4 regions of the Arthrobacter sp. Soc17.1.1.1 genome follow, and region 4 is predicted to be linked to each of the others. Evidence: riboswitches for the same ligand, from Rfam matches in the RefSeq annotation. Region 4 holds a riboswitch; each other region holds the start of a gene.

Region 1 (5,379 bases), 2.8 Mb from region 4:
CACCGTGCTGCTCAACGGCGCGGACATCGCCACCCAGTCCACGAAGGCCGTCGCACGCCTGCTCGGGCTCCTGCCGCAGACCCCGGTGGCCCCCGACGGCATCACCGTCGCCGATCTCGTAGGCCGCGGCCGCTACCCGCACCAGGGCTGGTTCCGCCAGTGGACCCCGGAGGACGACGCCGCCGTGGCGGGCGCGCTGGAGGCCACCGACACGCTGTCCCTCGCGGACCGCACCGTGGACGAGCTGAGCGGCGGGCAGCGCCAGCGCGTGTGGATCGCGATGGCGCTCGCCCAGCAGACGGGGATCCTCCTGCTGGACGAGCCCACCACGTTCCTCGACGTCACCCACCAGATCGAGGTACTGGACCTCATCACCGACCTCAACCGGCGCTCCGGGACCACCGTGGTCATGGTGCTGCACGACCTCAACCTGGCCGCGCGCTACGCGGACCACCTGATCGCCATGCGGGAAGGCCGGATCGTCGCCGAAGGCGCGCCGTCCGCCGTCGTCACCGAGGAGACGGTGACGGGTGTGTTCCACCTCGACTGCCGGATCATCCAGGACCCCGTGTCCGGCACGCCGATGGTGGTTCCCGTCGGCAGGCACCACGGCGCGCCCGCAGCCGTGCCCGCCGGCACTCCCGCAACCGTTCCCGCCAGTACTCCCGCTCCCGGCCGTGAGCCGGGACGCGGTTACCGATCCAACCCCCAGGACATCGTCCCGGCACGCATGGAGGCATCATGACCGATGTGACACAGAGGACTGCCCGACGCACCGCGGCGGACACCGAGCCCATGGTGCTGGCGTTCGACGTCGTCGTCACGGCCGTGCAGGACCTCACCGCGAACTTCCGCCGCATCACCTTCGGCGGCGCATGCCTGGAGTCCTTCGGCGTCGCGGGGGACACCCTCGACCTCCGGATCAAGATCGTCATCCCGTCCGCCGGACGCGCGTGCCCGGACATCGCGGGCATGATGCGCGGTGGCGCCGCGTCCAGCTGGTACCAGCTGTGGCTCGGCATGGACGCGGAGGAGCGCGGCTCCATGCGCACCTACACCGTGCGCGACTCGCGCTGCTCGGGTCCGCAGCCGGAGATCGACGTGGACTTCGTGATGCACCTCGACGAGGACGGCCGTGGTGGCCCCGCATCCGAATGGGCGGCAGCAGCAAGGCCCGGGGACCGGGTGTGCGTCATCGGACCGAACTCCGCCGCCGCGCAGTGCGCGACGGCGGGTGCCTACGGGGGCATCGAGTGGAGCCCGGGCCTCGCCCAGCACGTGCTCCTCGCCGGCGACGAGACCGCGGTGCCCGCGATCAGCGCCATCCTCGAGTCGCTCCCCGAGGACATCAGCGGCCACGCGTTCCTTGAGGTGCCGGACGGCGCGGACATCCAGCACATCGGCACACGCTCCTCGGTCTCCATCACCTGGCTGGCCCGCGGCCGCCGCCCCCACGGGGAGCTGCTGGAGACCGCCGTCCGGAACGCGGTGCGGCTGCCGGGGTGGGTCTCCCTCTCCGGGGAGGTCGCCGCCAGCGGTGGCAGCGAGCCGGAGGACGTGGACATCGACAGGACCATCCTCTGGGAGACACCGCAGCTGCTCGAGGCGGCGATCGTGCAATCGACCGTCAACCCGGAACGGCCTCCGGGCACCCAGCCCTTCTACGCCTGGATCGCGGGCGAGGCCGCCGTGGTCCGGGGCCTGCGCCGCTACCTCGTGCGTGACGTCGGAGTGGACCGGAAACAGGTTGCTTTCATGGGGTACTGGCGCAAGGGTCGGGCGGAGCTGTCCTGACAGCGCTTCCCGCGGCCGGAACTCAAGTTCTGCCGCACATTTCCTCAGGATTACTGGTGGCAGAGGGCAGTATTGCACGAATTGTCCACAGGGTGGATAACGGAATTGTAACTACGCCTTTCCTCGCCTACTGTTTGAGCAGTCAAGCTCCATCGTGGAATTCAGGTCCGCACGCCTAACCCTGTCAGCGGACCGCCTGGACAACCTGTGACAGGGGTGGAGGATCCACATTCCGGCGGCACGAGCCGCCTCGGGGTGAAGCCCTCACGCATAGTCGACAGCACGGCCCTTCCTGCGCTTCTGCAGCACCGAGGGCCGCGCCGTGGGGGCCGAGTCAACTCTTGCTCGAATCCGACAGCTAACTTCGCGGGCGTGTGAGAGAGGTATGCAGTTGACCCAGACGCTCATGTCCGGGCGCCGTCGAGCGTCCGACGCCCGCCCGGACCAGCACCACGCGATGCCGCAGCTCCCTGCGCACACCCCTCCGCCGAACCGTCGTTCGCTGCGTTCGCAGCCTCACCCCGCGCACAGCCCCCTCTTCGCGGCCTCCCTGCCGGCCGCACAGCCCGTTCCCGCGCCGTCCGTTCCTGCGCCGTCCGTTTCTGCCCCGTCCATCCCGGCACCGACGCGTGCCGTCGCGCCCATGGAGCCGCAATCCGTGGAGACGGGACCCGATGCGTCCGTGCCCTCTGCCGTCCCGACTCCTTCCGGGGACGCGCCGCGTCCCCCCGCCCCGCTGACCCGCCGCGAACTCCGCGCCCGGGAGCGGGCCGCCCAGGAGGCACCCGCCGATGACGCTGTCGCGACCGATGACGCTGTCACCACCGACGCAACTGCCACCGATGCCACCGACGCCACCGCACCTGCCACCGCAGTCGATGACGCTGCCGTCGATGCCTCCGATGCCTCCGATGCCTCCGATGCCTCCGATGCCTCCGATGCCTCCGACGACGCCTCCGCCTCCGCCCCTGTGGCCCTGCCGTCGCGCCGCAGCGTCCGCAGCAGCGGACGCACGCCGTCGTCGGCCCGGCGACGGACGGACGCACGTGCTCTCGCGACCCGCCGGACGGCAGCCCGGAACGCCCTCCCGACGTCGTTCACCCGCCTGCGGGACAACGCCGCCACCGCCGGTATCGTCCTTGCCTCGGCCGGTCTGCTGATGGGCGCCGTCGCGCCGTCGGCCACCTCGGCCCCGGCCCCTGCCGGTGGTGCGGAGGCTGCCGTCGCATCCGGCGTCCCGCAGGCCGTCACCGCGCCCGCAGGAGCCACGGTCACCTTCGGCCTCGAGGCCGCGGGTCCCGCCGCCGAAGGCATCGCCCCGAGCATCGCGAGTGCGCGGGCGCTCTCGGCGTCCCTAGCACCGGCAGCGAAGGAACGCAAGGCCTTCAGCGCCCCGGTGGAGAACCCGGAGGTCGCCTCGACCTTCGGGTACAGGGTCAATCCCCTGGGCGGTTCCGGGACGGAGCTCCACACGGGCGTCGACTACGCCAGCGCCTGCGGCACCCCGGTGAAGGCCGCGGACGCCGGGACGGTCGTCGACTCGGGCTGGCACGCCTACGGCGGAGGGCAGCGCATCCTGATCGACCACGGCGACGGGCTGAAGACCACCTACAACCACCTGAGCGCCCTCGACGTGCCGGCCGGCACCACCGTGAAGCGCGGAGACCTCCTCGGCGCCGTCGGCAGTACGGGCAACTCCACGGGGTGCCACCTCCACTTCGAGGTCCTGGTCAACGACGAGAAGGTCGACCCGCAGCCCTGGCTGTGACCGGAGGCACCGCCGGCCCGGGGGCCGCCGCTGCCCCGGGTCCCGTCAGGGCAGCGGTTCGCTGACGACGGCGGGGTCCTTGTAGCCGAGCGGCATCCGCAGGCGGAGCGAGTCCGGCTTGACCTCGAACGCCATGTGCGTCGCCGTGCCGAGGGCATCGCCGTCGAGCTGCACCTCGAGCGGTTCACGCAGCGTGATCTCGGCGGTGCGGCACTGGAAGTACTCCAGCGACGGGTCCTTGCTCCTGCCCTTGCCGCGCGCGACCAGCTTGCCCGCGACGGCCAGCCACCCGAGCCTGCCCTTGGGGGCCACGGTCATGAGGTCCATGAGGCCGTCGTCGATCCTGGCGCCGGGGAAGATCTCCAGGCCGCCCATGATCTTCCCGCAGTTCCCGCCCATCACGCTGCGCAGGCGGCGCTCGAAGGGCTTGCCCCCGTTCACCGAGATGGTGGTGCGCGAGGGCCTGCCGGGCAGGTTCCTGATCCCGGCGTCCACGTACGCGAGCCAGCCGACCTTGTCCTTCAGGTCGTCCCGCGTGTCCGACATGATGGCGGCGTCGTAGCCGATCCCCGCCATGACCAGGAACACGTGGGCGTCCTGGGCGCGGTCCACAGTGACGTGCACGACGTCGATGGTCCGCTCCGTCCCGCGGAACGCGGACTCGACGGCGGCATCCGGATCGTCGACGGCGATGTCGAGGTTCCGGGCGAGCAGATTCCCGGTGCCCAGCGGCACGAGGGCCATCATGGTCCCGGTGCCGGCGAGTTCCTCGGCGACGCACCGGACCGTGCCGTCCCCGCCGGCCGCGATGACGAGGTCCACCCCCGCCTCGAGCGCCTCCCGGGCCTGGCCGTGCCCGGGATCGTCGGCGGTCGTCTCGATCACGAGCGGTTCCTCCCAGCCGTCCTCGGCCGAGATGCGCCGGACGGCGCCCTCGACGTCGGCGGTGGTGGCCTTGATGGGGTTGACGATCAGCGCGGCCCGACGGCGGCCCGATCCGGCATCCGCGACGGCGTCGGTATCGGTGTCGGTGGTCGGCGCGGGTAAGACGTCGGTGGGCATGGTGTCCTTCGTGCGGGGTGTCAACGGGTGGCTCCGTCGAGCTTATCCCGGCCGCCCCCGGCGCCGAGGGTAATCTTTGGGACGTGAACTTTCCCCAGCGATACGTGGCCCTCGGCGATTCCTTCACCGAAGGGGTGGGCGACTGGGACCCGGCGTCCCCCAACGGCGTGCGCGGCTGGGCGGACCGCGTGGCCGAGCAGCTCATCCTCGCCGACCCCTCCTGGGGCTACGCGAATCTCGCGATCCGCGGGAAGAAGATGCGCCAGATCCTCGACGAGCAGATCGACGCCGCGCTGGCGCTGCAGCCGACGCTCGTGACCCTCTACGCGGGTGCCAACGACATCCTGCGCCCCCGTATCGACATCGACGCCCTCATGGCGCACTACGACGACGGCATCGGGCGGCTCCGCGACGCCGGAGCCGCCGTCGTGCTGTTCACGGGCTTCGACGCGGCGGGTTCCGCCGTGTTCGGGAAGACCCGCGGACGCACGGCCGTCTACAACGAGTGGGTCCGCGAGATCGCCGACAACCGCGGCGCGACGATCGTGGACTACTGGCGGCTGCGCGAGTTCCAGGACTGGGGTTACTGGGACGTCGACCGCATGCACATGTCCACCGCCGGACACACGCTGATGGCCGCGCGCGTCCTCGAGGCACTGAAGGCCTCCCACCGGATCGACCTGCCGGAGCTCGAGGCACGCCCGGTCCTCCGACGGGCCGAGCAGCTCAAGGCGGATGCGCAGTGGGCCCGGGAG
Region 2 (5,379 bases), 1.8 Mb from region 4:
GCGCCGCCGGCGCCTGCCCCTGCTCGACGGCGGCACCGCCCTCATCGACACGACCTACGTGGACAACGCGGCCTCGGCGATCGTCGCCTGCCTGCGGCGCATCGAGGCCGCCCGGGGGCAGGCGTTCGTGGTCACGAACGGCGAGCCGCGGCCCATCGCGGAGCTCCTGGCCGGGATCTGCCGAGCAGGCGGGGTGGCGCCCCCGGCATGGTCCGTTCCGGGAGCGCTCGCCCGCGGCGCGGGGGCCGTGATCGAGCGCGCCTGGCTCGCCGCGGGCCGCACCGAGGAGCCTCCCATGACCCGTTTCCTCGCCGAACAGCTCTCCACCGCGCATTGGTTCGACCAGCGGCGCACGCGCGAGGTCCTCGGGTGGGAGCCGGACATCGGCATCGACGAGGGCTTCGAGCGGCTGGCCCGCCACTACGCGCGCTAGGGGCTGCGGAGCGACGCGGTCAGGCGCCGCGTGCGGCCAAGACCTCGAGATAGTGCGGATTGTGCATGAGGCCGAGCACGTTGCCGAACGGGTCCACCACGGACGCCGTCGTGAACCCGCCGGTCCCCCGTTCCGTCACCGCCTCGTACTCGGTGGCGCCCAGCCGGAGCAGCCTGTCCAGCGTCCCGGTCAGGTCGTCGACGTGCCAGAACATGACGGCGCCACCCGGGCCGAGGGACGCGCCCGGCGGGCCGTACCTCCGGTCGATGAACCCGAGCTCGTCCTCGTCGTCGCCCACCCGGAACTCGAGGTAGGCGGGAGGGTCGGGCGGCGGCGGGAACGCGTAGTACGGCTCCATCCCCAGCACGTCCGTGTACCAGTTCCGGGCGGCGGCGAGATCGTCGGCGTAGAAGGTGACGGTGGCGAATCCTCGAAACATGGGTGCTCCTCCGGGTAGGGGTGACCCGCCGGAATGTACACCCGAACCCGGGTACGGCAAAGGGCGGGGTGCTCGGCACCCCGCCCTTCCTGCGTCGCTACCGGCCTTCGCCGCCGGTCTGCACCGCCCGTCCGCCTTAGCGGGTGTAGTAGCCGTCCACGGCCATGACGCCGACCGGGTGCACCTGCGTGCCCTGCGACGGGTTCAGCGCGCTGACCATCTGGCCGTTGCCGAGGTAGATGCCCACGTGGCTGCCACCGTTCTGGCTCACCAGGTCACCCGGCTGGGGGTTGCTGGTGGGCCGCAGGGCGGCGAACTGAGCCCACGTGGTGCGGGGCAGGCTGATGCCCTGCTGGGCGTAGACCCACTGGACGAAGCCGGAGCAGTCCCAGGCGCCGTAGGAGGTGCCGCCGTAGACGTAGCCCGAGCCGACGCCCTGCATCGCCGTGCCGGCGATGCCGGAGAGCGAGGCCGCCCTCGGCGCGATGGAGGCGGCTGACTGCGTGCTGAGTCCCGTGGAGTTGCCCGGGGCCGCCGTGGTGCTCGCGGGGACGGCCTGGACCGACACCGACTGGGCGGAGTACTGCTGCGGAGCGGACTGCTGCGGGGCGATGGAGCCGCCCAGCGAGATGGCCTGGCCGGGGTAGATGACCGAGCTGTAGCCGAGGCCGTTGGCCGCGAACAGCGTCTCGAGGCTGACGCCGTGCGAGGAGGCGATGCTGCCGAGCGTGTCGCCGGCCTGCACGGTGTAGGTGCCTGCCGCGGTGGTGCTCGCTGCGGACTGCTGGGTGTCGATGCTGATCTCGCCGGCTGCGCTGGCGGGCAGTGCCGCACCGAACAGGAGGCCGGACGCGGTGACGACGACCGCGGCGGGCTTGCCGGCGACGGACGCGGTCGCGGTGACGGCGCGGGAGGCGGTGACGAGGGGGTTGGTGCGCGTGGGGACTGCCCGGTGGCGCGCGGTATGGCTCTTGGACATGCTGTTGCCTTTCCCAATGCCTGCGAAGTTAGCTGTCGGGTTCGGATGGGACATCCGGACACGCACCTGCCGACCATTGCCCCCAAGCTGGTCGACGCGTGTCTTTACCCCTAGGACTCGTCGAAGAGTCCGCTACTGGTTCCCCCGCCCCTGTCGAATGGTTTGTGCGAACGGTCCATCCTCATCGACAGGGTTCGGCAGAAAGAGGATGGGCGCCCCGCCGTGGTGGCGCGGGCACGGCTTCCACGGTACGCGAGGGGTCCCGGATTGTCACGTTTGGATCACGAGGGAAAGATCACGTCCCGCATCACGTCCTGCACTCCCCGGGAGGGCTACATCCTCGCGTTGCGCGGTCTCGGCTGGCAGTGCGGGCAGAGGTAGGAGGACCGGTTCATGAAGGACTCCCGGCGGATCAGCGTGTGCCGACCCTCGGCCGCGCACCGGCGGCAGGGCTGCCCGGCACGGCCGTAGGCCTCGAGGTCCCGCGCGAAGTAGCCCGAGGCGCCGTTGACATTCACGTAGAGCGCGTCGAAGCTCGTGCCCCCGGCCGCCAGGGCGCGGGTCATGACGTCGGTGGCCGCCTCGACGATGCGCTGGGTGTCCGGGCGCCGCAGCGTATCGGTGGGCCGGGCGTAGTGGAACCGGGCCGCCCACAGGGCCTCGTCGGCGTAGATGTTGCCGATGCCGGAGACGAGTCCCTGATCGAGCAGCGCGCGTTTGAGTCCGGTCCTGCGCGTGCGGAGGCGTCGGTGGAAGGCCTCGGGGTCGAATGCGGGGTCGAGGAGGTCGCGTGCGATGTGCGCGGCCTGATGCGGCACGAGGGGCAGGCCGCCCTCGCCCAGCCCTCCCGGGTGGCCGTCCCCGGTGGGCTGCAGGTCGGCGACGAACATGCCGCCGAAGATGCGCTGGTCCACGAAGCGCAGCTCGGCGGGCAGCGGTACGCCCTCCTCGTCGAGCGCGGCGGAGAGGGTCAGGCGTACCTTGAGGTGCTTCTCGCGCGGCGCGGCGGGCTCCTCGATGAGGAGCTGCCCGCTCATGCCGAGGTGCGCCATCAGGGCGACATGCGGCGGGGCGTCCGCGCCGGCGGGGTCCGCCAGGACGAGCCAGAGGAACTTCCCGCGGCGCACCACATCGGTGACGCGCGCCCCGGTGACGTTGCCGACGAAGTCCTCGACGCCGTCGACGTGCCGCCGGAGCGACCGGGGGTCGACCACCTCCACGTCCTCGATGGTGCGTCCGGTCACCCAGCGGGCGAGGCCGCGGCGGACCACCTCGACCTCGGGCAGTTCAGGCACTCAGGAGCCGTCGAGCGCGTCGGTGGGGTCTCCGGTCCCGTGCACGGACCCGGCCCCTTCGGTGAGCAGCTTCCAGGACGCCGCCGCCGCGGCCTGCTCGGCTTCCTTCTTCGACGGTCCGTGCCCGGAACCGTAGCCGACGCCGCCGATCAGCAGGCGCGCCGTGAAGGTGCGGGCATGGTCGGGGCCGGTGCCCTCCACCTGGTAGTCGATGAGCCCGAGCCGCCGGCCGGCCGCCGTCTCCTGGATGCGGGTCTTCCAGTCCGTACCCTCGCCGAGGACCGCGGAGTCGCGGAGCAGGGGCCCGATGAGCCGCATGACCATGGCACGGGCGGTCTCGATGCCGTGGCTGAGGTACGCGGCGCCGATCACGGCCTCCATCGTGTCCGCGAGGATCGACGCCTTGTCCCGCCCGTTCGTCAGCTTCTCGCCCTGCCCGAGCAGCACGTAGCTGCCGAGGTCGAGGGTGCGTGCGACGCCCGCCAGGGCCTTGGTACTGACGACGGCGGACCGCCGCTTGGCGAGCTCGCCCTCGGACAGGCCCGGGTTGTCCCGGTACAGGGCATCGGTGACCGAGAGCCCGAGCACCGAGTCGCCGAGGAACTCGAGGCGCTCGTTGGTCGGGATCCCGCCCTTCTCGTAGGCGTAGGACCGGTGGGTCAGGGCAAGACGAAGCGTCTCGGTGTCGATATCGACACCGAGACGCTTCGTGAGTTCTTCTGTATTCTTCACAACCGCATCAGCCGGCGCATCGGTCGGGGTACCCGCCGGCGCTCGCACGCGGCGGGACGGATCCGATGTCAGACGTCGGCGACCTTGCGTCCCTTGTACTCCAGGAACAGCGGCGTGCCGGCCGAGTCGGTGACAACCTTGGCCTGGTGGGCGAGGCTGTAGGTGACGCGACCGTTCTCGAGGGTCTTGACCAGCTTGGGGGCGGTTGCCTTCCACTGGGACCGGCGTGCACGGGTATTCGCGCGGGACATCTTCCGCTTCGGGACAGCCACGGCTAACTCTCTTCTCTCTCGTCTGACTCTGACTTTGGTGCCGCGTCGTTCTCTGCGGCGGTGCCGGTCAGCCCGGCGAGGGCCGACCAGCGAGGGTCCAATACTTCATGGTGGTGGTCCGGATCGTCATTGAGCCGGGCTCCGCATTCGGAGCACAGACCTTTGCAATCCTCCCGGCACACCGGCTGGAATGGCAGCGACGTGACCACTGCATCCCTCAGCACGGGTTCCAGATCGACCGAATCGTTCTCCACCCTGTGCTGTTCCTCGTCCTCCTCCACCGACAGCGACTCGGAGTCGCTGTAGAAGAAGAGTTCCTGGACATCCACGTCGTGCTCGTACCGCAGTGGCTCCAGGCAACGGCCGCACTCGCCGGTTACTTCGACGTTCGCCGTTCCCGACACCAGGATCCCCTCGTGCACCGATTCGAAGCGCAGATCGAGCTCCATGTCGGAGCCCTCCTGCACGCCGATCAGGGCGACACCGAAATCCTTGGGTGCCGGCACATGTTCTTCGACTGTCCGCATGCTGCCCGGACTGCGTCCGAGATCCTTGACGCTGAACGTCAGGGGCGAACTGAGATCGCTTTTGATGGTGACTCCTGTAGAACATATGACCGACGTACTATCTTACCCTGACGATCCGGGCTGACCCAAAACGCCGACGCCCTCCGCGCTCAGGCCTCGGGCCTCAGCCGGGCGAGGACTGCCTCCGGGACGAGGGCGCCGATATCGCCGCCGAGCCCCGCGACCTCCTTCAGCAGCGTCGAGGAGACGTGCGCGAAGTCCGTGCCGGTGGGCAGGAACACCGTCTCGATGTCCGCCAGGTGCCGGTTCATCGTGGCCATGGGGCGTTCGTAATCGAAGTCGAGGCTCGACCGCAGCCCCTTCACGAGCGCTACGGCGCCGTGGTCCCGGCAGAACTCGGCGACGAGGCCCTCCCCCATCGCCCGCACGCTCACCCCCGGCAGGTGCGCGAGGCTCTCGGTGCAGAACGCCATGCGCTCCTCGATCCCGAACCGGTACTTCTTGGCGTAGTTCGTCGAGACCGCGACGATCACCTCGTCGAAGAGGCGGGCGGCTCGGCTGATGACATCGATGTGCCCGTTGTGGAGGGGGTCGAAGGACCCGGGGCAGACGGCGCGGCTCATACCCCCACGGTACCCACCCGGGAGCGGCAATACTGGTGGTATGACGACACACGCGCAGCCCGCAGCCAGGAACGGCACC
Region 3 (5,379 bases), 270 kb from region 4:
GGACGGCGGACAGCCTCAGCGCGATGGTCTCCACGCCGCAGGCCGTATGGGTCACGGACAGCGACCCCGCCACGGTGACGCGGGAGGTCCGCGCCACCACGCACCGCGCCGCCGGCAAGCAGCAGATGCCCGTGCTCGCCGCCTACAACCTGCCGTTCCGCGACTGCGCGCAGTACTCGGCCGGCGGGGCGACCGACGTCGCCGGCTACAAGGCCTGGATCGACGCCCTCGCGGCAGGCATCGAGGACCGCGCCGCGATGGTGGTGCTCGAGCCGGACGGGCTCGGGATCATCCCCTGGAACCGCGGGCTCGACGGCAACCTCGAGTGGTGCCAGCCGGCGGAGGCCGACGCCGCGACCGCGGCCGCGGAACGCTTCGAGATGCTCGGCTACGCCGTGGACCGGCTGAAGGCGCTGCCGAACACGAAGGTCTACCTCGACGGCACGCACAGCGCCTGGCTGGGCACGGGGGAGATCGCCAGCCGCCTCGTGAAGGCCGGCGTGCAGGAGGCGGACGGGTTCTTCCTCAACGTCTCCAACTACGAGCTCACCGAGCGGCAGCTGAAGTACGGCTCCTGGGTATCCCAGTGCATCTACTACGCCACCGAGATCGATCCGGGCGCCTACGGCTCCTGCGCGAGCCAGTTCTACCCGGCCTCACCCTCGGACTTCTCGACGTGGGGCCTGACGGACGCGTGGTACGCCCAGAACGTGGCGGGTGCCCGCAACGCGCCGACGTCGGAGGAGCTGGCGCACTTCGTGATCGACACCAGCCGCAACGGCCGCGGGCCGTGGGTGCCGACGGCCACCTACCCGGATCCGCAGGTCTGGTGCAATCCTCCGGCTCGCGGACTGGGGCATACGCCCACCGCGAACACGGGCAACGACCTCGCCGACGCCTTCCTGTGGATTAAGGTGCCCGGCGAGTCGGACGGCGAGTGCAGCCGCGGCCTGACGACCAACGGCGGAGTCGATCCCGAGTGGAATCGTGTGGACCCCGCGGCCGGCGGCTGGTTCCCTGAGCAGGCGCTCGACCTGATCAGGAACGCCGGCGCCCCCGCCCGGCGCTGATGCACGAGGGGTGTGCGCGGTCACAGGACGCCGCGCACACCCCTGCCGCCTAGGCTGAAGGACATGGAGAGCTGGAAGAACGCGCAGCGTGCGCACGAGCGGAGGTTCTGGGGCACACTGCTCTGCGTCGGCGTGGCGCTGATCGCCGCTCTGTCCAGCAGCCTCCTCGCGGCGGCCACCAGCGCGGACTCCGGAGTGGGCCCCCGGTTCTATCTCCAGCAGTCCGTCCTGCTCGTCCTCACCGTTGCAGGCACCGTGCTCGCCCTCCGCCGGTGGCGATCGGCCTCGTAGGAGGGGCAGGATAACCGCCGTTACGCGAATGTGACAAACCCTTCGAGCAGTGGCTATGTTCTTCTGGTGCCTCCGCCTATGAGGGGTGCTCCTGGACGGAAATGCCGAGCCCTGCCGTCGTCCGGGATACGTTCGCAATCACCACGGCGGGGACGGGGGAACCACAGTTCCAGTGGACGCGCAGTTCTGACTGCCGACGTCCTTGGGGTTAAGTCGCACTGCGCACGCCGATGAGGTGATGCGCGCGACCGGGTGACTCCCATCCGAACCCGACAGCTCACCCCGCAGGCATGGGAGAGGTATACATCCATGTCACGAAACATCTCTTCGGCGCGCCACCGTGCCGATATCGACGGCAATCTCGCGCTGCAGGGCCTGTCCCGTGCCGCCAAGGCCCACGCCACCATGATCGGCCGTCCCGTTGCCATCGCCGCCGTCACGTCGGGCCTCGCGCTCAGCGCCGTCGGCACCGCCAACGCCGGCACCTACTCGGACCAGGGCACGACAGCTCCCGCCGCCGTGGCAGCCCCGGCCGCTCCCGCAGCAGTAGCAGCTCCGGCCGCTCCCGCTGCAGTAGCAGCTCCCGCCGCTCCCGCAGCAGCTGCGACCGGTGCGACCCACACGGTCGTCGCAGGGGACACCCTCGGCGCCATCTCCGCCAGCTACGGTGCCGACCTGACCGCGGTCCTCGCGGCCAACGGGCTCTCCCTGGCATCGATCATCTTCCCGGGTGATTCCATCGCGATCCCCGCGGCTGGATCGGTCCCGGCGCAGACGGTCTCCGTCCCTGTCGCCGTCGCTCCTGCCGCTCCCGTGCAGCAGGCAGCGGCCGTCGCCCCCGCGCCCGTCGTGCAGCAGGCGGCAGTCGTGGCTCCGGCCCCGGCCCCGGCTCCGGCTCCGGCCCCGGCCGTCTCGACGGCCCCGGGCTCGGGTGTCTACCTGGCCTCGGCTCCCGTCGCCCCGGCAGCCAGCGGCGTCGGTGCGACCCTCCTGGCCTCGGCGCAGGCGCAGCTTGCAGCCGGCGCCGTCCAGGACTGCACCGTGCTCGTGGAGAACGCGCTGCGCGCCGCAGGTATCGCCGCAGGCGACCTCGGCCCGGCGCAGTTCTTCCAGTTCGGCACGGTCGTGGCGACCCCCGCCCCCGGGGACATCGTCATCACCGGTGGCCACGTGGCCATCTACGCCGGTGGCGGACAGGTCATCAGCAGCGGCATGAACGGTTCGAACCTGACCATGCAGCACCCCCTCTCGGACCTCCCGGGAGCAGCCTTCGTCCGGGTGTAACACCCGGACGGACCACACACGGGAAGCGGCAGGTGCTTGGACGGGGCGCCTGCCGCTTCCTTCCGTTAACGACGGGGACAGCGGGTGCCGGGCGGACCCCGTCAGGTCCGCGCGGCCAGCACGTCCTGGATCCCGGGGATGCACCCCTCGTTCTGCAGGGACGTCGTGTCCCCGAGCGGCGCGCCCTCGTAGAGCTGCGTGAGCAGGCGCCGCATGATCTTCCCGGAGCGCGTCTTCGGGACATCGGGCACGACGACGACGGCCGAGGGCCGCGCGATCGGACCGATGGCCTCGGCCACGTGGGCGCGCAGCACCGCGGCGACGTCGACCTCCGGGTCCGCGCCCGCCGCGAGCACCACGAAGGCCGCGATGGCGTGGCCCGTCAGCGGGTCAGGGACGGGGCAGGCACCCGCCTCGGTGACGAGCGGGTGGGCCACCAGCGCCGACTCGATCTCGATGGTGGACAGGCGGTGCCCCGAGACGTTGATGACGTCGTCCACGCGGCCCAGGATCCAGGTGTCGCCGTCGTCGTCGTACCGGGCGCCGTCACCCGCGAGGAACCAGCCCTGCCGCGCGAACTGCCGCCAGTAGGCGTCCAGGTAGCGCTGCGGGTTCCCCCATACGGTCCGGGCCATGGCGGGCCCGTGCCGGTCGACCACGATCAGCCCCTGCTCGCCGGGCGGGACGGTCCGGCCGTCCTCGTCCACGATGCGCGTACTCACCCCGGGCAGGGCGCGTGCCGCGCAGCCGGGCTTGAACCCGGTGTCGGTGGGGCTGGGCGAGAGCACCGTGGCACCGGTCTCCGACTGCCACCAGGTGTCGACGACGGGCACCTCGTCGCGGCCGAGGTGCCGCCGGAACCAGCGCCATGCCTCGGGGTTGACGGCTTCGCCCACCGTGCCGAGCACGCGGATGCTCGAGAGGTCGTAGCCGCGCGGGACCCCGTCGGGGAACCAGCCCATGAGCGAGCGGACCAGGGTGGGCGCGGTGTAGTAGCTCGTGACGCCGTAGCGTTCGATGATCTCGAAGTGCCGGCCGGGGTGCGGCGTGTTCGGGGTGCCCTCGAAGATGACCTGCGTGGCGCCGTTCGAGAGCGGCCCGTACAGCTCGTAGGTGTGCGCGGTGACCCAGGCCAGGTCGGCGGTGCACCAGTGCACGTCATCGTCCCGGCGTGCTGCATCGGGGTTGCTGAAGAGGTGCTCGAAGCTCGACGACGCCTGCGTGAGGTAGCCGCCCGAGGTGTGCACGAGGCCCTTCGGCTTCCCGGTGGTCCCCGACGTGTACATGATGAACAGCGGCGCCTCGGCGTCGAACGCCTCCGGCGCGTGGTGCGGTGAGGCCGGGTCGACGACGTCGTGCCACCAGACGTCGCGGCCTCCGGTCCATGCGACGGCGGAGCCCGTCCGGCGGATCACGAGGACGTGCTCGATGCTGTCCACACCCTCGACGGCGGCATCCGCGTTGTCCTTGACCGGGACGGCGGCGCCCCGGCGGTACTGGCCGTCGGTGGTGACGAGGAGTCTGGCGCCGGTGTCCTCGACGCGGAAGCGGAGCGCCTCGGCCGAGAACCCGCCGAACACGAGCGAGTGCACGGCCCCGATCCGGGCGCAGGCGAGCGTGATGACCACCGTCTCGACGAGCACGGGCAGGTAGACGACCACGCGGTCGCCCGCCCCGATGCCGAGCCCGAGGAGTGCGTTCGCGGCGCGGGACACCTCGTCCTGCAGTTCGGCGTAGGTCACACTGCGGCGGTCACCCGGCTCGCCCTCGAAATGCAGGGCCACCCGGTCGCCGTTGCCGGCCCGGACGTGCCGGTCCACGCAGTTCACGGCGACGTTGAGCGTACCGCCGGCGAACCACTCGATGACGGGCACGCTGAGCGTCCCGTCCTCCTGCGGAGCGGCCTTCCTGAACGTGTGCAGGGTGTCCCACGGGGTGTCCCACTCGAGCCGCTGTGCCTGCGCCGCCCAGAACGCGAGGCGGTCGGCCTCGTCCTGCGGCATCGCCGACCCCTCCACCGCCGTCGTGCCCGGCGCCGTCGCACTCACGCCCACCGGCGCACCGCCCAGCGCTCGGCGACGCCGAGGAGCGCGTCCGTGGTCTTGCCGATCACGGCCAGCAGGATGATCGCCAGGATGATGCGGTCCACGCGGCCCGTCTGCTGGGAGTCCGTGAGGAGGAAGCCGAGGCCCATCGACGAGGCGATGAGTTCCGCGGCGACGAGGAACAGCCAGGACTGCGCGAGGGCCAGGCGGAGGCCGGAGAACAGGGCGGGCACCACGGCGGGCAGCTGCACGGTGGTCAGCAGACGGACGCCGTTCAGGCCGAAGGCCCGCGCCGCCTCGACGAGGTTGCGGTCCACGTGTCGCAGCCCGAGGTAGAGCGTGGTGAACACGGGGAAGAACGCGCCGATGCTGATCAGGGTGACCTTGGAGTCCTCGTTGATGCCGATCCAGAGGACCAGCAGGGGGACCCACGCCAGGGACGGCACGGCCCGGAGCGCGCCGACGGTCGGGGTGAGCAGGACGTCCGCGATGCGTGACAGGCCCAGCAGGGCGCCCGCCAGCACGCCGAGCACGGAGCCGATGAGGAACCCGAGGACCACGCGCTGCGTCGAGATCAGGATGTGCGTGGCCAGCTGACCACGCTCCACGAGGTCGACCGCGGCCGCGAGCACCGACGCCGGCGAGGGGAGCTGCGACGGCCGAAAGAACCCCGAGGCGGTGCTGAGGTG
Region 4 (5,379 bases):
ACGTACCGGTTGAGGAGGATCACCGACGGCCGGCCCAGCACTTCCGTCGGTCCGACGACCGGATCGTCGTCCTCGGCGACGACGCTGGCCTTGCCCGTGAGCACAAGCACCAGTGCCCGGCGGAAGGTGACCACCGCCAGTGGTTCATACCCTGCATTCAGAACAAGAGTGCGCATGAACAAAGCCTCGATGCTGACCTGTTCCCGCAACCGGTTGCCATCCCGGGGTTCGGGAGACGTGCTTCGGATTGACACTGCAAGGGTAAGCAAAACACACGCAGGCGGCTAATCGTCGGCATTCCGCGGCGCGCATGTGGCGCACAGCCGGATCTGCTACCCGCTCATGCCGGGAATGCACGGGAGGACCGGCACATGGTGCCGGTCCTCCCGTGATCGTCTCCGTCGGCCGGTCAGCCGCCGACGCGGATGTACACGCCGCCCGAGCCGAGCTCGGCGGGGGCGATGACCGTGGAGTTGCCGTTGAACCCACCGTGGACGGCCTGGCCGCCGCCGATGTACACGGCGATGTGGGCCATGCCCATGCCGCCGTCGGCGTAGTAGATGAGGTCACCGGGGATGGCCTCGCCGGCGCTGACCGTGCGTCCCAGGGAGAGGTATCCTGCCGGCCAGCCGTGGAAGTTGATGCCCGCGGCGGCCAGCGAGTTGCTGGCCAGGCGGGTGCAGTCCTGGGTGACGCCCAGCTGGCCCTTGGCCGCTGCGGCGATCGTCGCGGCGACGCCCGACGACGCGGCGGGAGCCGCGGGGGCTGCCGGTGCCGGGGCCGGGGCGACCGGAGCAGCGGCTGCTGCCGGTGCGGCGACGGGTGCCGGTGCGGCGACGGGAGCTGCGGCCTGGACGGCCACGGGGACCTCGACGGCGGCGACGGGAGCCGGGGCGACGGGCGCTGCGGCCACCGGGGCCTCGACGACCGGCGCTGCGGCGACGGGCTCCTGGGGGGCGACGACGGGCTTCGCGTTGACCTTGACCGCGGTCCTGTTGAAGGAGACGACGGGCTCGGCGGGCGCGACGACGGCGGTGCGGGCCGAGGCGAGGGAGATGCTGGACGCGGCGACGTCGCGCTGGGGCTGGACGTCGGCTGCGTTGGCGGCGACGCCGCTGGAGAGGACGAGGCCCGAAGCGGCGACGATGACGGCGGCCTGGCGGCCCATCCCGGTCGCGTTCGAGGTGACTGCTCTGGCGAGCTCCGAGAAGCCGGCGGCGGACCGCGCTTCTGCTCTGTGGCGTGCGGGCATGACGGATGAAGGCATGGGGGATAACTCCGGGTGTGGGTTTCTAGCGGACGCGGACGAAGCTGGCGCCGGGCAGGTCGGACAGGGAGTGGAGGCCGGTGTTCATACCGTTCAGGCCGCCACTGATGACCTGGCCGTTGCCGACGTAGATGGCCACGTGGCCGCCGGTGATGACGAGATCACCGGGCGCAGGGCTCCCGACGACGTCGCCGAACTGGAAGAACTGGCCCGGGGCGAGATCGCCCACGGACTTGCCGACCGAGCGCAGTGCCTTCTCGACCATGGCGGTGCAGTCCTGGGCCACGCCGATCTGGGCGTACGCCGAGCCGACCAGGCCGGCAGCGACGCCGGAGGACGGGGCGGGGGCAGGAGCGGGCTGGGGAGCCGCGGGGGCCGGTGCGACGGCGGCGGGCGCTGCGGCAGGTGCCACGGGAGCCGGCGCTGCGACGGGAGCGGCGACGACAGGTGCTGCCGCCGGGGCGGGTGCGGCCGGCGCTGCGACCGGGGCGGGAGCGACGGCGACGGGTGCTGCGACCGGGGCCGGCGCGGCGGGTGCCTGCTCCTCGACGACGGGCGCAGGTGCCTCGACGACGGGTTCGGGGGCGGCGGTGACCTCGACGGCCACGCGGTCGAAGGAGACCGTGGCGGTGGCGGGGACGGTGACCTCGGCCGAGACGACCCGGCTCACGGTCAACGCCGTGGAGGAGGTTACTTCACGCTCTGCGGGGGTGGCGCCGTGGGCCGGGAGGCCGGCTGTGAGGACGAGGCCCGAGGCGGCGACGATGACGGCTGCCTGGCGGCCGACCGATCCGGCGTTCGAGGTGACTGCAGTGGACAGGTTCGTCAGCGCGCTGACGTTCCGGGCCGCACGGTGGCGGCCCAGTGAAGAGCTATTGGACACGTTGGATTGCCTCTCCCAACGCCTGCGAGGTGAGCTGTCGGATTCGGATGGGAGTCACCCGGCCACTGCGTGAAGCAGCGACTTAACCCCAAGGATTTCGGTTACGAAACCCAGAAATTGGTTCCCCCGCCTCTGCCATGCGATGGTGCGGACGGACCTCGAGCAATGGCAGAGCTAGGCGATTTGCAGGAGGGTGCCGGATCTAGAGCGAATTTGGCACGAGATGAAAGCTACAACAAAAACACCCGTTTGTCACGTTACGATCACGGAATGGTGTGTTCTTGGTGACGACGCCGACTCCAGGGACCGCCTGTGCACCGGCGTGGTGGCGCTTCGGGACCCGGCGGATCCGCCGGCCGGCGCCGCCTGACGGCGACCCCAGGCGGCGACCCCGGCGCCCTCAGGCAGCGACGGAGACGAACACGTGCGAGGCGACCTCGGGCGGCAGTTCCAGGGCGCCCTCGACCCCCGGCACACGGACGGACACGTAGTCGCCCACGGATTCGAGCGTGAGCTGCGCTCCGGGGCGGAGGCCGCCCTCGTCGAGCTGCGTGAGCAGTTCAGGATCCACCTGGATCGGCTCGGCGAGGCGCACCAGGGTGACCTGATTCCCGGGCGCATACGTGCCCATGGCGGACAGCAGGGTCACCACGCCGTCGGTGAACCGCTCGGACTCGACCCCACCGATGGCCGCGAGGCCGGGGATCGGGTTGCCGTACGGCGATTCGGAGGGCTTGCCGAGGAGTTCGTAGAGCCGCCGCTCCACCCGCTCGCTCATCACGTGCTCCCAGCGGCAGGCCTCGTCGTGGACGTAGGCCCAGTCGAGGCCGATGACATCGCTGAGCAGCCGCTCCGCCAGACGGTGCTTCCTCATGACACCCGTGGCCCTGTGGCGGCCCAGTTCGGTGAGCTCGAGGTGCCGGTCACCGGAGACGACCACCAGACCGTCACGCTCCATGCGGCCGATGGTCTGCGAGACGGTCGGGCCCGAGTGGCGGAGGCGTTCGGCGATGCGCGCGCGGAGGGCGACGATGTTCTCTTCCTCGAGTTCAAGGATGGTCCGCAGGTACATCTCGGTGGTGTCGATGAGGTCCGTCATGCGGTTCAGCTCCTTGGTGCGGTGCGGGTGCGCGGCTGGAATGCCTCACGCCGGTGAGGCAGGCCAAAGCCGCCACGGACTGCTCCGCCCCACGCCTCCCAAGGTTAACCCATGGCGCATTGGCCCCGGCAATCGGGCGGAACGCCGTCGGGGCGGCTTCCCGCGGCCGGTTAACAAATGGAGGGCCCGGGACCGCTGGGGCAGAATGAGGCCGTACCTGCCGCCCAACAGCTGGAGCATCGCATGAGTGACTCGCCCCGCATCCCCGACCACCTCCTGCCCTCGGACGGCCGTTTCGGCGCGGGCCCGTCGAAGGTCAGGAGCGGCCAGGTGGACGCCCTCGTGGCGGCGGGTCGGTCCCTGCTCGGGACCTCGCACCGGCAGGCCCCTGTCCGGGACCTCGTCGGCCGGGTGCGGTCGGGTCTCAGCACGTTCTTCGGCGCCCCCGACGGGTACGAGGTGGTCCTCGGCGTCGGCGGATCCACCGCATTCTGGGACGTCGCCACGTTCGGGCTCGTCGAGCGGAAGGCGCAGCACCTGTCCTTCGGCGAGTTCGGCTCGAAGTTCGCCTCCGCGACCGGCAGGGCGCCGTTCCTGGACGCGTCCTCCGTCATCACGTCGGAACCCGGCACGCGGCCGGACCCTGTCGCGGAGGCCGGCGTGGACACCTACGCCTGGCCGCAGAACGAGACGTCCACCGGTGTCGCCGCTCCGGTCCGGAGGATCGACGGCGCCGACGACGGTGCACTCGTGGTCGTCGACGCCACGTCGGCCGCCGGCGGCCTCGACGTGGACGTGGCGCAGGCCGATGTCTACTACTTCGCGCCGCAGAAGAACTTCGCGTCCGACGGCGGCCTGTGGCTGGGACTCTTCTCCCCCGCCGCACTCGAACGCGCCGCGCGGATCGATGCCGGCGACCGTTGGATCCCGGATTTCCTGAACCTCCAGACCGCCATCGACAACTCGCGCCTGAACCAGACCTACAACACGCCGTCGCTGTCCACGCTCGTGACGCTCGACGCGCAGGTGCAGTGGCTCAACGCGCAGGGCGGGCTGCCCTTCGCGGCCGCACGGACGGCGGATTCGGCGGGGCGCCTGTACCGCTGGGCCGAGGCGTCCGCCGTCGCCCGCCCGTATGTCGTCCGTCCCGAAGACCGCTCGAACGTGATCGTGACCGTGGATTTCGACGACGCCGTGGATGCAGCACGCATCGCCGCGATCCTCCGGGCCAACGGGATCGTCGACGTGGAGCCCTATCGCAAGCTGGGCCGCAACCAGCTCAGGGTCGCCACGTTCGTGGCGATCGAGCCCGACGACGTCTCGGCCCTGATCGCCTGCATCGATCACGTCGTCGAGAACCTCCTCTAGGGCCGGTCGTCCACAGGCCCGCGCTCTGTGGACACCATCGCATGACTGCTCCTCCACATCCACGTCCTGCCCTGCGGAATAGAACACGCGTTCCATAAAATGGAGCCATGGCCGTCGCACCGACCGGACCACTGAGGCGAGCGGGCAGTTCGCTGGATTCGGCGCGCACCGCCCTTGCCGACTGTGCGCGTGCCCTGGGCCGACGGCACCACGTCCTGTCCAGGACCGAGGCCCGCGACCTCGTCGTCGAGGTCGAGCACGTGTCCAGGATCGTCGATCACCTGCAGATCCTCGTCGCCGGCGTTGCTGCGGACCATCATCTGGAGGCGGACGAACACCCGGATGCCGGCCTCGCGTCCGCACCGGTTCGAACTCGGATTGCGGCGCCTGCGCCCGGCGTGGAACAGCCGTCGACACCCGTGCGGGAGGGGGCCGGCACCGGGTACAGGGACTGCGCGGAGTTCCTGCGGGCCGTGCTGGGCATCGGCCGGGCGGAGGCGAGACGCCGGCTGGCCCTGGCTGCGGTCGTACTGCCCGGCCTGTCGGCCACGGGAGCGACCGTCCCTGCGCCGCTCGGAGTGCTCGGAGACGCGTCCAGGGCATGCCTGATCAGTGGGCGGGCGGCCACCGTCATCGCGCAGGCCATCGAGCGGGTGCACTCCTTCGCGACACCGGATCAGCTCGCATCCATGGAGCACCACCTCACACGTCAGGGCATCGAGTCCGACGAGGACGTCCTGCGGGTGCTGGCGCGGCGCTGGG

What was found. A riboswitch is a leader RNA that binds a small molecule or an ion and turns the genes downstream of it on or off. The one in region 4 is predicted to bind cyclic di-AMP.
Region 1: another riboswitch for cyclic di-AMP. It lies ahead of V6S67_RS15405 (M23 family metallopeptidase); the one in region 4 lies ahead of V6S67_RS02710 (NlpC/P60 family protein).
Region 2: another riboswitch for cyclic di-AMP. It lies ahead of V6S67_RS10810 (NlpC/P60 family protein); the one in region 4 lies ahead of V6S67_RS02710 (NlpC/P60 family protein).
Region 3: another riboswitch for cyclic di-AMP. It lies ahead of V6S67_RS01525 (LysM peptidoglycan-binding domain-containing protein); the one in region 4 lies ahead of V6S67_RS02710 (NlpC/P60 family protein).

Annotation. Positions count from the first base shown of each region.
Region 1 covers NZ_JBAJII010000001.1:3,334,496-3,339,874, reverse strand. Annotated here, with positions in the region: gene V6S67_RS15415 (ABC transporter ATP-binding protein) at 1-745, shown strand, start outside; gene V6S67_RS15410 (siderophore-interacting protein) at 742-1,794, shown strand; cyclic di-AMP (ydaO/yuaA leader) riboswitch at 1,957-2,182, shown strand; gene V6S67_RS15405 (M23 family metallopeptidase) at 2,438-3,562, shown strand; gene V6S67_RS15400 (diacylglycerol/lipid kinase family protein) at 3,608-4,624, opposite strand; gene V6S67_RS15395 (SGNH/GDSL hydrolase family protein) at 4,708-5,379, shown strand, end outside.
Region 2 covers NZ_JBAJII010000001.1:2,324,258-2,329,636, forward strand. Annotated here, with positions in the region: gene V6S67_RS10800 (NAD-dependent epimerase/dehydratase family protein) at 1-433, shown strand, start outside; gene V6S67_RS10805 (VOC family protein) at 453-872, opposite strand; gene V6S67_RS10810 (NlpC/P60 family protein) at 1,009-1,851, opposite strand; cyclic di-AMP (ydaO/yuaA leader) riboswitch at 1,854-2,030, opposite strand; gene mutM (bifunctional DNA-formamidopyrimidine glycosylase/DNA-(apurinic or apyrimidinic site) lyase) at 2,184-3,146, opposite strand; gene rnc (ribonuclease III) at 3,147-3,878, opposite strand; gene rpmF (50S ribosomal protein L32) at 3,947-4,150, opposite strand; gene V6S67_RS10830 (YceD family protein) at 4,153-4,719, opposite strand; gene coaD (pantetheine-phosphate adenylyltransferase) at 4,827-5,300, opposite strand; gene V6S67_RS10840 (aminotransferase class I/II-fold pyridoxal phosphate-dependent enzyme) at 5,341-5,379, shown strand, end outside.
Region 3 covers NZ_JBAJII010000001.1:307,135-312,513, forward strand. Annotated here, with positions in the region: gene V6S67_RS01515 (glycoside hydrolase family 6 protein) at 1-1,070, shown strand, start outside; gene V6S67_RS01520 (hypothetical protein) at 1,134-1,361, shown strand; cyclic di-AMP (ydaO/yuaA leader) riboswitch at 1,455-1,665, shown strand; gene V6S67_RS01525 (LysM peptidoglycan-binding domain-containing protein) at 1,671-2,645, shown strand; gene acs (acetate--CoA ligase) at 2,747-4,648, opposite strand; gene V6S67_RS01535 (ABC transporter permease) at 4,690-5,379, opposite strand, start outside.
Region 4 covers NZ_JBAJII010000001.1:572,469-577,847, reverse strand. Annotated here, with positions in the region: gene V6S67_RS02720 (HNH endonuclease) at 1-176, opposite strand, end outside; gene V6S67_RS02715 (NlpC/P60 family protein) at 410-1,267, opposite strand; gene V6S67_RS02710 (NlpC/P60 family protein) at 1,293-2,150, opposite strand; cyclic di-AMP (ydaO/yuaA leader) riboswitch at 2,156-2,308, opposite strand; gene V6S67_RS02705 (metal-dependent transcriptional regulator) at 2,551-3,249, opposite strand; gene serC (phosphoserine transaminase) at 3,493-4,617, shown strand; gene V6S67_RS02695 (HNH endonuclease signature motif containing protein) at 4,725-5,379, shown strand, end outside.